4 regions of the Thioalkalivibrio sp. ALRh genome follow, and region 1 is predicted to be linked to each of the others. Evidence: predicted binding sites of a transcription regulator. Region 1 holds the regulator's gene; each other region holds the start of a gene.
The links. The regulator FliA, encoded in region 1, starts transcription of late flagellar genes. The targets are predictions, from matches to a motif close to GCTAAAGTTNNNNNNNNNNCNGCCGATA.

Region 1 (3,456 bases):
GGATCCAGGCTCAGAAAGCCCGCGCCACCCTTGATCGTGTGAAAGCTGCGAAATACCGCGTTCAACAGATCCCGGTCATCGGGATGCTGTTCCAGGTCGATCAGCTGCTCGTTGAGTCCTTCGAGCAGTTCCCCGGCCTCGATCAGGAAGTCCTGAAGGATTTCGTCGTTGGGGTCGATGGCCATTCGGTCTCTCCGTTCCGGTGAGGCTTGCCGTTGAGGGGTGGGCGCCGGGAAGCCGCCGATTCAGGGATCAGCGGGCTACCTAGAAGCCCAGGCTGGACAACAGATCGTCCACCTCGTCCTGTCCTTGAACGACATCCTGGCCGGAATCTTGAGTCTTCGGCACTGCTGGCCCGTGTCCACGCCGATCGCCCTCACGCCGCTCGGCATCGTCATCCAGCGTCTTCTCCGCAGCCTCGACCGTCTCCATACGCCCGCTGGACAGCCGAATCAGCGTGACCAGGTTCTCCTCCAGGTCGGTCACGAGCTGAATCACGCGCCGGATCACCTGCCCGGTAATATCCTGGTAGCTCTGCGCCATCAGAACCTCCGACAGCAGGCGGCGCAGCTCTTCGGTATCGTCGTTGGCCTGAGCAAAAAACTCGTCCAGCTCACGAGCGAACTCCCGGAACTCGTCGACCGAGAGTTGCCGATTGCGAAAACGGGTCCACTTCGCCGTCAGTTGGCCGGCCTGCTGGCTGAACGATTCGGCAATGGGGAGACTCGTCTCGATCGCGGTCAGGGTCTCGTGCGCGGCCTTCTCGGTCATCGTGACCACATAATTGAGACGCTCGCGGGCATCCGGGATCTCGGCCTGGGTCAACTCGACCAGCCGCGAATCCCCCCGGAAGCTTTGCAAGGCCTCGTGCAGGTCGCGCGTAAGCTTTCCGAGCTCGTCGAAGAGTTCGCGGTCGTAGGGGCGCGCCAGATCCTGGATCAACGCGCGCGCGGCCACCTCATCCCCTGCCTCCAGAACCTGCACGAGCTCCCGCGCGCGAGCGATTTGCTGCTCACTGATCGATTGTTCTTGGTCTGTCATCCAAAGCCCCTTGCTCGCTCCCCATCCCGAACGTGATGACCGGGATCGATCCCCCGGCCATCCATTTGTCTGGACCAGGAGACTTCGACACCGAATCCCAAACTAGCCTTGGGATTCAATGCGTTCGAATATTTTGTCGATCTTTTCCTTGAGGGTTTCCGCAGTAAAGGGCTTCACCACGTAGCCGTTCACGCCCGCCTCGGCCGCCTCGACGATCTGATCCCGCTTGGCCTCCGCCGTCACCATCAGCACCGGCATCGTCTTCAGCTTCTCGTCGGCACGAACCGCCCGCAGCAGGTCGATGCCCGGCATATTGGGCATGTTCCAGTCGGTAATCAGAAAATCGAAGTCGCCGTTCTGGAGCATCGGCAATGCCGTGCTGCCGTCATCGGCCTCTTGGGTGTTGTTGAAGCCAAGATCACGCAACAGGTTCTTGATGATCCGTCGCATCGTGGAGAAGTCGTCCACGATGAGAATTTTCATTCCCTTGTCCACAGGTCACTCCGGGATAAATGATTCATATGAGTACTAGAGCTTGGCCTTCAGAATAACTGCAAAGCCTCGCCGTCTTCGAGCCAGGAGCCCAGGCGCGCGCGCAGTCGGATAACGGCCTGACTGCGGATCTGGCTGACGCGCGACTCGGTCACCCCGAGTACCGCGCCAATCTCGCGCAGGTTGAGCTCCTCGATGTAATAAAGCGACAACACCAGACGTTCGCGTTCGGGCAAATCGCCCAGCGCGGCGGCCAGCTCCTCGCGAAACTCCCCGGCCTCGATCGTGCGCGAGGGCGAGGCCTCCTGCCCCTCGATCACCCGGTCCGCATCACCATCGGTGCCGCCCAGATCATCCAGCGCGAACAGATGGGCGCCGGCATGGTCCTGCAGCATCGAGTAGTACTCGTCGATCGGGACCTCGAGTTCCTCGGCCACCTCGACCCCGCGCGCCGCACGCCCCTCCCTGGCCTCGACCGTCTGGATCGCCTCGGCGATCTTGCGGCTGTTGCGGTGCACCGATCTCGGGGTCCAGTCACTGCGGCGTAACTCGTCGATCATCGCGCCACGGATGCGAATCCCGGCGTAGGTCGCAAACGTCGCGCCCTGCCCGCCCTCGAATTGCCGCGCGGCCTCCAGCAGGCCAATCATGCCGGCCTGGATCAGGTCATCGACCTGGACCGAGGAAGGGAGGCGAGCCATCAGATGGTGCGCGATGCGGTGCACCAGCTCGATATGTTCCGCGACGCGCTGCTCGTGGCCGGCTGCGGCCACGTTCTCGTATCCGTGGAGGCGATTACGCGTCGCCATCATGCGCTCTGCAGCATCCGTTCGACGAAAAACCCGACACCACCATCGGCACCACGGGCCACCGGCCAGCGGTCGACCGCACGGGCGAGTTCGGTAAAGGCCTTGGCCGCCGGGCTGCCCGGATATTGCTGCACGACCGGTGCCCGTTTCTGTACGGCCTTGCGCAGATGCTCGTCCATCGGGATGTAACCGGCGAGATCCAGGATGACTTCCGGCAGGTAGTTGTCGCAAACCGTGGTGAGTTTCTGCAACAAGCGCTCGGCGCCCGCGCGGTCCTGGACCATATTCGTGACCAGCCGGAAACGCCGCATGCCATGATCTCGATGCAGCACCTTGATCAAGGCATAGGCATCGGTGATGGACGCCGGCTCGTCGCAGACGACGACCAGGGTCTCCTGGACCGCTCGACAGAAGGTCGTGACGGATTCCTGCAGGCCCGCTGCCGTATCCACCACCAGCACATCCAGCGGCTTGGAATAGGCGCTGAATGCCTGGATCAAACCGTTGTGCTCGAGCTGCGTGAGATTCGCCATCGCCGCGATCCCCGAGGCCGACGGGATGACCTTGATCCCCTCCGGGCCCTCGATCAGCACATCCTGGAGGTCGTCCACCTGTCCGGTCACCAGGTCATGCAGGGTGCGCTCGGGTCGCAGTCCGAGCAGCACATCGGCATTGGCCAGCCCCAGGTCGGCATCAAACAGCATGACCTCGCGGCCCAGCCGCGCGAGCGCCACGGACAGGTTGACCGACACATTGGTCTTGCCGACGCCGCCCTTGCCGGAGGCAACCGCAATGACCTTCAACGGCTGATTAGTGCGTGGCATAGCGTCCTTTCCCCACCGGATGGATCATCTCCAGAACGCCCGCATCCTGAGTACGGCGCGGCGACGGCGCATTGCGGCCGGCATTCGAGAACTCCGCCAGGCTTGCATCGGTCCATCGTTCATCGCGGGAGGATCGACGCGCGGGGCCGCGCTCTTCGCCGAGCGCCCGCCGGGTCAGATCGCCCGTCTCGACCCGGTGGAAGTCTTCGGCAATCCGCTGTCCATCGCTGACAAACGTGAGCCCAAGGTGTTGATCGAGCAATACCGACAACGTCTCCCCCAACTGTTCG
Region 2 (3,456 bases), on a different contig from region 1:
GCATGACCTCGACAAACACCACGCCCGCATCCAGCAGGCTCGCGCCCAGCACGGCCCCCGGCATCTGCCAGACCCACAGGGCAATAACCAGTGTCGCCAGATAGGCCAGTGGCGCGGCCTCGTAGGCCGGCCTGCGCAACGGGACCAGCCAGACAAACAGCACCACAAACGGCACCAGGGCCACCCAGAAAAGCGTCATGCGTGCGACATCCTCGAGAAAACGTTATCGGGAGAGTATCGCCTGTCCCGCGCAGAGGCCCACTGCGTCAGATCAATCGCGCGTATCCTCCTGATCCGGATGAACACGCCCAAAGCGACCCATGCCCCACCAAAGCATGCGATGGCTCAACCACCAGACCAGGGCGCAGCCGGCCATCAAGACCGCCAGCCACACATAGGGATGGACCAGGTCCTGCGGACGGGCCCAGGGCCCTAGAACCCAGTTCACGTTCGCCTCGGGCGTCGACAGCAGGTACGACACCAGCAAGACGGCCCAGCCCACCAGGATCCACAAACGCCCCGCCACCGGGTCGTATCCCAGGCGCCAGACCATCCACAACAGCACCAACGGAAGCGGCAGGTGGTACAGGGAGAACAGCCGCAGGTAGAGCGGAACCTCCGGATCGAACATGTAGGCGACAAAGCCGAAGGGCGGGTTCCCCAGCAGCACAAGCCCCAGCAAGAAATCGATCACCCACCCCATCTCGAGCAGGACCACGCCCACCGCCAGCATGCTCGCCAGGCGCCGGCTCTCCAGCCACGCCGCCGCGCACCCGGCGATCAGCGCGAGATTGGACAGCCAGAGGAAATTGAGCCAGCCATACTGGACCGCATAGACCGGTACCAGGACGCAGACAAACAGCAGGTAGGCAACCAGAAACCAGCGAGGAAACAAAGCGTAATCGCCTGACGGGGCCGGGCTCTCACTATAACGGTTCGAACCCGGAGTCACAGTGTTCCTTCACGTGCGACAGCCCGTTACGCGTATGATGAAAAGTCCATTCGACCCGCGGGAGAACCGGCGCGTGAGAACCTGGATTGCCATCAGCGCCACGCTGGTACTCGCCGCCTGCGGCACCCTGCCCCCGACCGCCGAACAGGCACGCGATGTGCCCTACAGCTGCGATCGTGGCCCGAACCTGATGGCGAGCTTCAGCGACAATGAGGCCAAGCTGCGCTTTGGCCGTTCCAAGGCCGTATTACAGGCGACCGAGGTCGCCTCCGGGGCACGCTACGCCAACCCCGGCGAGCAGATCGTCTTCTGGACCAAGGGCGAAGCCGCCATGCTCGAATTCCACGGCATCTACTGGACCTGCCGCATTCGCCAGCCCAATGCCGATGCAGCTACTCCGGCTCCACCGGCGCCACGGCACTGGAGTGCCGCGGCGGGTGTTCCTGAATAAACGCCTCCAGCCGGCCAAGCGCCTCGCCAGCACTGGAAAAGCCTTCCAGACCGCATTCGACCGAGCCTTCCAGATACGGTCGCATGCCCTCGCCAATGCTCGGCGTGTAACCCACGCCCGTGGTCGCCAGAAGCTCCGGATCCAGGCGCCCATCGGCATGGATGCGCTGGATCTGCAGTACCGCGATCCCCTCCGAGGTCACCCGGTCCTCGCGCACCAGTAACGTCTCGCCGTTATCGCACTCGGCGATCTGCAGTGCACCTTCCCTGGCCGTTTGTGCCATCTGGTGCTCGTAGCTGCGCGCCTCGGGGTCCTGCAGGATCACGCGAGCACCCTCGAAGGCCAGGGCCGCCAGCAACAGCATCCCCGCCAGCCCGAACAGCGTAGCCGCCACCCGCCGCCAGCCCAGCACATAACCGACAGCACCACCGACCAGCAAAAGCGGCGTACCCCACTCGAAGGTCCGGGCCAGCGGTACGGGCATAAAGTCGATCCCGCCGCCGAGCCCCAGCAGGGCGGTGACATAAAGCCAGACGATCCCCAGCCCGACCCCGAGCAGGATCGCGATCAGCGCGCGCCAGAACAGCGACTGCCTGCGCTCGGGTTGCGTATCGGCCATGCCCCTCTCCAATCCAGTCCAATCGGCGCAGCCTAAGCAAACACGCGCCGATGTGCACGCCGTACATCGTTTCGTGGCCTTGCAAGCCTAAAGTTTCCTCAAACCCCGCCGTTAAGCGAATGTAGACGGGAAATTCCGGCTGCGGAATCCGGCCCTTCGCCGGATCGCCCTTGTGGCGTGCGAGACCCGACAACATGGCCCAGGTGTTGAGTGTTGCCACCAACCTCCTGTCGCTCAATGCCCAGCGCCACCTGCGCCAGTCGCAGGCCGCCCTGCAGACGGCCTTCCAGCGCCTGTCTTCAGGCCAGCGCATCAACTCGGCGCGCGACGACGCCGCCGGGCTGGCCATCTCCGAACGCTTCACAACCCAGATCCGCGGCCTGAACCAGGCCATGCGCAACGCGCAGGACGGCATCTCGCTGGCCCAGACCGCCGAGGGCGCCCTGGGCTCCATGACCGGCAACCTGCAACGTATCCGCGAGCTGGCGATACAGGCGGCCAATGCCACCCTGTCGGCCTCGGACCGCGGCGCCATCGACCGCGAGGTTCGCCAGCTCCTGGCCGAGAACGACCGCATCGCGACCCAGACAACCTTTAACGGCCGTTCGCTGCTGGACGGGTCCATGGGCACCGCGTTCTTCCAGATCGGCGCCAACGCCGGGCAGACCCTCGCCATCGACCTCGGCAACAGCATGCGCAACCGCTTCGTGGGCGACATTGCCAGTGCCTGGTCCGGCGAACTGGAGGCCGCCTTCGCCGGCAATCCGCTGGAGGTGGATCAGGATTTCTCCATCCGTGTGGGCGAGCGCGACCCGGTGGAGATCCCTGCGGGACCCTATCGCTCCCCCCAGGAACTGGCGACCGCGATCGACCGCGCCCTCGGATCAACCGGCCGCGCGATCCTGACCGACGACGGCCGGCTCAACCTGATCGCCCGCGAGACCCTGACGATCTCGGGGGAGACCGCCCTCGCCACGCTCGGGCTGCCGGCCACCACCGAGCCCGGGGGGAGCCTGAACGATATCGACCTGACCTCGCGCCAGGGGGCCAGCGACGCCCTGTCACGTGTGGATGCCGCGCTGGATGCGGTCAACGCGCGGCGCAGCCAGTTCGGGGCCATCCAGAACCGCTTCGAGTCGACCATCACCAACCTGGGCGTCACCAGCGACAACCTGGCGGCGGCCCGCAGCCGCATTCTGGACGCCGATTACGCGGCCGAGGTCAGCCGCCTGGTGCGCGCCCAGATCCTGCAACAGGCCGGGCTCGCCGTGCTCGTTCAGGCCAACGCGCTACCCCAGACCTTCATGCGGCTGCTCCAGTAATCAGGGGGCCGGCGCGCCTACTCCCCTGCGGGTCGGGCCGCCGCGCCAGAGAACTCCGGCCCCCGGACATCGTCATCGGTCCACCCACGGTCCTGGTCACGACTGGTCACCC
Region 3 (3,456 bases), on a different contig from region 1:
CCCCGAGGCCGGATTCGCTGCGCTCTCCGGCGGGCTCAAGCGTCGCGTCTGGCTGGCGCGCGAGCTGGTGCGCGAGCCGCAGCTGTTGCTGCTGGACGAGCCGACCAACCACCTGGATGTGGCTGCGATCCGCTGGCTGGAGGAGTTCCTGCGCGGGAGCGGGCTCACGGTGGTGTTCATCAGCCATGACCGCCAGTTCATGGAACAGGTCGCCACTCGCATCCTGGAGCTGGATCGTGGCCAGGTGTACGAACACCCGCCCTCGATCGAGGCCTTCCGCACGCGCCAGGCCGAGCGCCTGGAGGTCGAGGCGCGTCAGCGCGCCGAGTTCGATCGCAAGCTGGCGCAGGAGGAGACCTGGATCCGCCAGGGCATCAAGGCCCGGCGTACCCGCAACGAGGGGCGGGTGCGCGCCCTGCAGGCCCTGCGCAAGAAGCGCGCCGAACGACGCGAGCTGGGGGGACAGGTACGCATGCAGCTGTCCCCCGAGCAGCGTTCCGGCCGTTTGGTGATCGAGGCGGAGCATGCGGACTTCGGCTACGGCGACACGCCGGTGGTGCGCGACGTGAACCTGCTGCTCCAGCGTGGCGACGCCCTGGGCATCATCGGCCCCAATGGCGCCGGCAAGACCACGCTGCTGCGCGGGCTGCTGGGCCAGGTGGAGCCACTTTCCGGAACGGTCAAGCTGGGCACCCAGCTCGAGATCGCCTATTTCGACCAGGCACGGGCGCGTCTCGACGAGACGACCACCGTGCAGGATGCGGTCGGCGAGGGCCGTGACCGCGTCACCGTGAATGGCGAGACCCGACATGTGCTGAGCTATCTCGGGGATTTCCTGTTCCCGCCGGAACGCGCGCGCCAGCCCGTATCGGCCCTGTCCGGTGGCGAGCGCAACCGGTTGCTGCTGGCCAAGCTGTTTCTGCGCCCGGCCAATTTGCTGGTACTCGACGAGCCCACCAACGACCTGGATGTCGAGACCCTCGAGCTGCTGGAACAGCTTCTGATCGAGTACACCGGCACGGTGATCGTGGTCAGCCACGACCGCGCGTTCCTCGACAACGTTGCGACCAGCACGCTGGTGCTGCCCGGCGATGGCACGGTCGAGGAATTCGTCGGCGGTTGGTCGGACCTGCCCGCACGCGTCACGCAACGCCTGCTCACGCGCGAAGCGGATACCGGGGCCCAGGAGGCGCCCGCCGCACCCGAGGCCCGCTCCGAGCCGACGTCCGCGGTCGCGGAACCGCCGCCCCGCGCCCGCAAACTCTCCTACAAGGAGGCTCGCGAGCTGGAGGCCCTGCCAGGCCAGATCGAGGCGCTGGAAAACGAGCACCAGTCGCTGGCCGAGGCCCTGTCGGATCCAGAGGTATTGCGCGATGGGGAGCGCGTGCGCGAGTTGCAGGCCCGGCTCGAACAGGTCGAACGAGACCTGGCGGTGGCTTACGAGCGCTGGGAGGCGCTGGAATCACCCTGACTCTTTCCGCGTCATTCGGTGTGATGTGATTCTCAAAACGGCCAGGGCTCAACTTCAGGGGAAGGCGGCCGTAACAGGGGATGAATCGTCTCTACAGGCAGCGGAATGATCCGTTTGCACGTGATGGCATGCGCCCGGCAGAAGGCGCTGAGGAAGGAGTCAACACCATGCTGGACAAACTCTCCATTCGGGGGCTGCTGATCGCCGGCTTCGGGCTGGTCGTCGCGATCCTGATCATCAATTCGCTGCTGGCACTGCGTGCCCTGAATGTGGGTGGACAGGGCGTGGCTGAACTGACCCAGTCCGATTATCCGGCGGTGGCACGCGTCAACGACGTGGAGCAGCTGTTGCAGGAGAGCGCCGCCTTCCTAGGCTTCTACCTGATGAGCGAGGAGGACGAACACCGCGACGCCTGGCTGAATGCGATGGACGAGCTGGACGTCGCCATGGATGCCCTGGTCAACGATCCGGTCGTGCAGGGCTCGGATGATCTGACTGCCTCCGCGGAACAGGTGCGCGCGAACATTGACGGCTTCGCCGCGCACCGTGAGCGCCTGATCGAGGTGGCCGAGGACGTGGCCCAGAACATGCCGGCCCAGGGTGTCGCCAACTCGCGCGCCAACCCGGCGACCATGCAGATGACCCAGTTGACCAGCACCATGATCGACGAGGAGATGGCGCGGGCACGCTTCCAGCGCTCGTTCGAGCGTCTCGGCGATTTCTACAGCCTGCGCACCAACCTTCTGCAGATCACCTCGAACCTGCGCGGTTTCATCGCGTTTCGTGATGACTCCTTCGAGCAGAACCTGCGTCTGTACCTTGGCCAGACACACGACGTGCTGGCGCGGTTGCTGGAACAGTACGACGAGCTCGATTTCGAGCAGCAGATCGCGGTCGAGGACTTCGAAGGGCTCCTGAACGAGCTGGATAGCGCGATCCAGGACATCGTTCGCATCCACGGCAGCGAGGAGGCCCTGCAGGACGCCTTCCTGATCCGTACCGAGGTCGGCCCGGTGATCTTCGAGGCACGTAATGAACTGCAGCAGTTGTCCGAGCGCATCACCGGCCGTGCTGAAGTGTCCGCCGCCGAGCTGACCGCGACCATGCGCAATACCCAGGTGACGCAGGGCGTCCTGGCGCTGATTGGCGTGATCCTGGGAGTGGTCGGCGCGGTCTTCATCATCCTGGTGGTGCGCCGTGCGCTGGCTCACTCGACCGAGGCGCTGGAAGAGATCGCCGACGGCGATGGCGACCTCAGCCGCCGTTTGGACGAAAACGGTCTGATGGAGACGGCCCAGCTGGGGCGTGCGTTCAACCGCTTTACCGACAAGATTGCGCAGGCGATTGGCAACGCCCGTAGCGGTACCGAGACCCTGAACCGTGCGACTGAGAACCTGAATCAGGAGGCCTATCAGGCCCGCGAGGTGGTCTCGCGTCAGCGCGACGAGACCGAGCGCGTCGCCACGGCGATCAACGAGCTGCAAAGCAGCGCCGAGGAGATCGCGCGTAATACCGATGCCACCTCCCAGGCCGGACAGGAGGCCAGCGGTGCGGTGAACAACGGCGCCGACGTGATGGAGAAGAACATCGAGTCCATGTCCTCCCTGCTGGGCACGGTCGAGCAGGCCGCCGGCACTGTTGCCAAGCTGGGTGAAGACTCGAAACAGATCGGCACCATCCTTGAAGTCATCCGCGGCGTAGCCGAGCAGACCAATCTGCTGGCCCTCAACGCGGCGATCGAGGCCGCCCGTGCCGGGGAACATGGCCGCGGGTTTGCCGTGGTGGCCGACGAGGTACGCAAGCTGGCGACCCGCACGCAGGAGTCCACCGACGAGATCGAGAGCATGATCTCGCGTCTGCAGACCGCCACAGGCTCTGCGGTGAAGGCGATGCAGCACGGCCAGGAAGAGGCCGAGACCACCATGGAGCACACCGCCGAGGTGAACGGCGCCCTGCAGCAGATCCGCCAGTCGGTGACCACGATC
Region 4 (3,456 bases), on a different contig from region 1:
TCAGCGGCACCCGGAGCGGGCCCAGGCGATCATGAAGGACCCGGCCTGTGGCCCGATGGCGGTCGCGGCGCTGATCCTGATCCTGTTGCTGAAAGGTACGGCGCTGGTGGCGGTGGTCGATACCGGCGCCTGGGTCGCGCTGCTGCTGGCGGTGCTGCTGGGGCGCGTGGTGCCGCCGGTGCTGTTTCTGACTACGCCCTACGTGAACCCCGTCGGATTGGGCGCGGACATGGCCAGGCACCTTCCACGCAGCGCCGCCATCGGCGTTGTCGCAGTCTCGGCTGCCGTGGTGCTGGTGCTCGGCCTGCTCTCCGGCCTTTGGGGGGTGATACCGGCGTTGCTCGCCGCCGGGCTGACGCTGTGGGTGGCAACGCGCGTACTGAGACACTGGCTGGGAGGCTTCACTGGCGACACGGCCGGTGCGACGCTGGAGCTGGTGGAGACCCTGACCCTCGTGATTCTGGTGCTGACGCTCGCGGGCTGAGCCCGGGTCGATCAGGCCAGGGTCAAGGCAAGCGTTGTCACGAAACCGTCACGGGATTGCCACATACTGACGGGATGAACTCATTCCCCTCTCGCCTGAGCCCGGGCCTTCTGGTCCTGCGCACGCTGACGAACCCCCTGCGGGCGGTGCGGGAGGTGGGCGAACTGGAGGCGATACCCCTCTGGTGGCAAACCTTTCTGCGTCTGGCGTTCCCGGTGCTGCTGCTCAGCGTGATCGTCAGCCAGTGGCTGTACCAGATCATCCCGACCGGGCTGCCGCAGGAGGCAATCCCGGGCGCCTGGGGCTTCGGCGTCTACAGCGTGCTGGCGATGAGCATCGGGGTGCTGGGCCTGGCCTGGTCCGCGCACTACCTGACTGAGCTGTTCCAGGGCTACTCCCACCCGGACCGGGCGATGCTGGCGGTGACCATCGGCCTGCTGCCCGCCTGGGTGGGCAAGGTCGCCGCCGCCTTTCCCTGGCCCTGGGGCAACACCGTCGGCCTGCTGCTGATCTTCTACAGCCTGTGGCTGCTCTACTGGTCGCTGCGCGGCATCCTCGGCCTGAAGCGCGGCAACCGCATCGGCCTGTTCGTGGCCACCGTCTTCTGTGGCGCCTTCATCACCCTCATCTTCGGCTGGCTGCTGATGGACCTGATCCCCGGCGCCACGCCCGAGACCCGCATCGGCACCACCTGGCTGCTCTAGGCCGCTGGCCCCCTGCCAATGGAGACGTCATTGCGAGGAGCAAAGCGACGAAGCAATCGGCCTGGACGTGCACGGTGCTCGATTCACACGCCCTTGGCTCGGCGAGCCGATTGCCGCGTCGCCTGCGGCTTCTCGCAATGACGGTATGGGTGGCTTCGCATCGGCCGGGGTGACATGTGGTGTGAACGGAAGCGCTGGGGGCGGCGAGAGGGCGCCGTGGCGGACACGTTCAGGCGGGCGGCAAAATTTTTCCGGAATGGGGCTAAAGGATTCGGTCGAGTGGTCGTTACTGCTTTCGAAGGCGCACGAGTGTTCGCCGATGAAGCCGACCAAGGTGGTTCGGCATGACGCTACAGGAGCGTAATCATGTCTCAAGTCATCAACACCAATATCCTGTCCCTGAATGCTCAGCGCAATCTGAGCAATTCCCAGGGCGCGCTGGCCCAGAGCCTGGAGCGACTGTCCTCCGGCCTGCGTATCAACAGCGCCAAGGATGACGCCGCTGGTCTGGCGATCTCCGAACGCTTTACCACCCAGATCCGCGGCCTGAACCAGGCCGTGCGCAACGCCAACGACGGAATCTCGTTTGCGCAGACCGCCGAGGGTGCGCTGAGCACCGTGGGCGATGCGCTGCAGCGTATCCGCGAGCTGTCCGTGCAGGCGGCGAACGACTCCAACTCCGCCTCCGACCGCGAAGCCCTGAACAACGAGGCCCAGCAGCTGATCGCCGAGATCGGCCGCGTGGCCAACTCCACCGAGTTCAACGGTGATGCGATCCTGGATGGGGCCCTGCAGGATCTGTTCTTCCAGATCGGGGCCAATCAGGGGCAGAACATCGCAGTCTCCGGTGTGGATGCTCGTACTACCGAGTTGGGGCGTGCTATTGCCGAAGGGGATGCCGGTCTTACGCAGGAGCAATTGAACGACATCGGCATTGACTCGATCAGCAACGTCACCATCCAGCTTGATCAGGTTGGCGTGCTCGGGGGTGAGGGTGACGATGCATTGGGAGTTGCGCTGACGGTTGATCTTGATGGGGTGACCTCGCTGGAAGATGCGGTCCGCCAGATCAATGCCGCGCTTTCTGCGCCCCAAGGTGATGCTGTAGCAGAGGACGGTTTCGACGATAACGAGCTCGGTACCGAGTCTGCGGTGACTGCGATTCGCGATGCCGGCCTCAGTGCCTCGCTGGTTACCAATAACGATGGCGAAACCACGATAGCCATCCGCGGTAACTTCGACACTGCTTTCGAAGTATCGGGCGGTACCGTGACGCTAGAAGATGAAGTTGCAGTCCATCTTTTTACCGATGAGGATGAGGTTGCCTCTCGCGCGCGGAACCTGACCAATGTTGACATCGGCAGCCGCGGTGGCGCTACGGAAGCACTTGCCATCGTCGATGGGGCTCTGAACCAGATCAATTCGTTGCGGGCCGACCTGGGTTCGGTGCAGGTGCGCTTCGAGAACACCATCGCGAACCTGCAGGTGTCTTCGGAGAACCTGGAGGCCGCCCGCTCCCGCATCCGTGACGCGGATTTTGCCGCCGAAACGGCCGAGCTGACCCGGGCGCAGATCCTGCAGCAGGCGGGTACCTCGGTGCTCGCCCAGGCGAACGCAACGTCGCAGAACGTGCTCGCGCTGCTGCAGTAAATTGAACCGGTAGAAGGCCAGGCGGGCGGGTGGCCGGACGGTCACCCGCCCTTGATGGTGAGGGGAGCAAGATGAGTGATTCGATTGGCAGTATCACTTCATTGGTGTTTCAGCCCGTGCGCCAGGGTCCGGGCGACGCCTCGATGCCTGTCGCGCGTGGGCCGGCGGATGGATCGGGTTCCCGGGCTGTGCCCGGCAATGTCGTTTCGACTCCCACGGATGGACTCGAGCGGGAATTCAGCGAAGCAAGGCAGGGCCTGGACCCAAGCGAGTCAGAGGGTATGGAACAGGTGGTGGAGTCGATCAACGCCTATCTGCAGTCGTCCAAGCGTGCGCTGGAGTTCAGCGTGGACGACTCCAGCGGCCGGACAGTGATCACGGTCAAAGATGCCGAGCAGGACGAGGTGATTCGGCAGATTCCGCCGGAGGCGGTGGTGGCCCTGATCCGTCATTTCCAGGAGCAACGGGGCCTGGATGGCACTGGTGTCGAGGAACAGGCCTGAGGTTGATGCGCCTCACCGCGCATATTGTGACCTTCAGCCGGGCTTGTCCCGGCTTTTTTCTGTCCGCGCCGCGCGCGCTGCCTGATTGCGGACCTGTGCGGGACACAATCGGAAA

Region 2: a site for FliA is predicted at 2,109-2,136, ahead of F791_RS0110800 (flagellin). Genes of this name have one in related genera too.
Region 3: a site for FliA is predicted at 1,518-1,545, ahead of F791_RS0105835 (methyl-accepting chemotaxis protein). Genes of this name have one in related genera too.
Region 4: a site for FliA is predicted at 1,450-1,477, ahead of F791_RS0111465 (flagellin). Genes of this name have one in related genera too.

Annotation. Positions count from the first base shown of each region.
Region 1 covers NZ_KB906522.1:133,934-137,389, forward strand. Annotated here, with positions in the region: gene F791_RS0110245 (chemotaxis protein CheA) at 1-185, opposite strand, end outside; gene F791_RS0110250 (protein phosphatase CheZ) at 265-1,041, opposite strand; gene cheY (chemotaxis response regulator CheY) at 1,144-1,524, opposite strand; gene F791_RS0110260 (RNA polymerase sigma factor FliA) at 1,584-2,345, opposite strand; gene F791_RS0110265 (MinD/ParA family protein) at 2,342-3,166, opposite strand; gene flhF (flagellar biosynthesis protein FlhF) at 3,153-3,456, opposite strand, start outside.
Region 2 covers NZ_KB906523.1:79,708-83,163, forward strand. Annotated here, with positions in the region: gene F791_RS0110780 (L-lactate permease) at 1-199, opposite strand, end outside; gene F791_RS0110785 (hypothetical protein) at 272-895, opposite strand; gene F791_RS0110790 (MliC family protein) at 1,026-1,403, shown strand; gene F791_RS0110795 (hypothetical protein) at 1,345-2,022, opposite strand; gene F791_RS0110800 (flagellin) at 2,217-3,344, shown strand; gene F791_RS0110805 (hypothetical protein) at 3,362-3,456, opposite strand, start outside.
Region 3 covers NZ_KB906519.1:1,213,622-1,217,077, forward strand. Annotated here, with positions in the region: gene F791_RS0105830 (ATP-binding cassette domain-containing protein) at 1-1,471, shown strand, start outside; gene F791_RS0105835 (methyl-accepting chemotaxis protein) at 1,639-3,456, shown strand, end outside.
Region 4 covers NZ_KB906524.1:69,231-72,686, reverse strand. Annotated here, with positions in the region: gene cobS (adenosylcobinamide-GDP ribazoletransferase) at 1-484, shown strand, start outside; gene F791_RS0111470 (YIP1 family protein) at 559-1,188, shown strand; gene F791_RS0111465 (flagellin) at 1,555-2,838, shown strand; gene F791_RS13590 (flagellar protein FlaG) at 2,910-3,341, shown strand.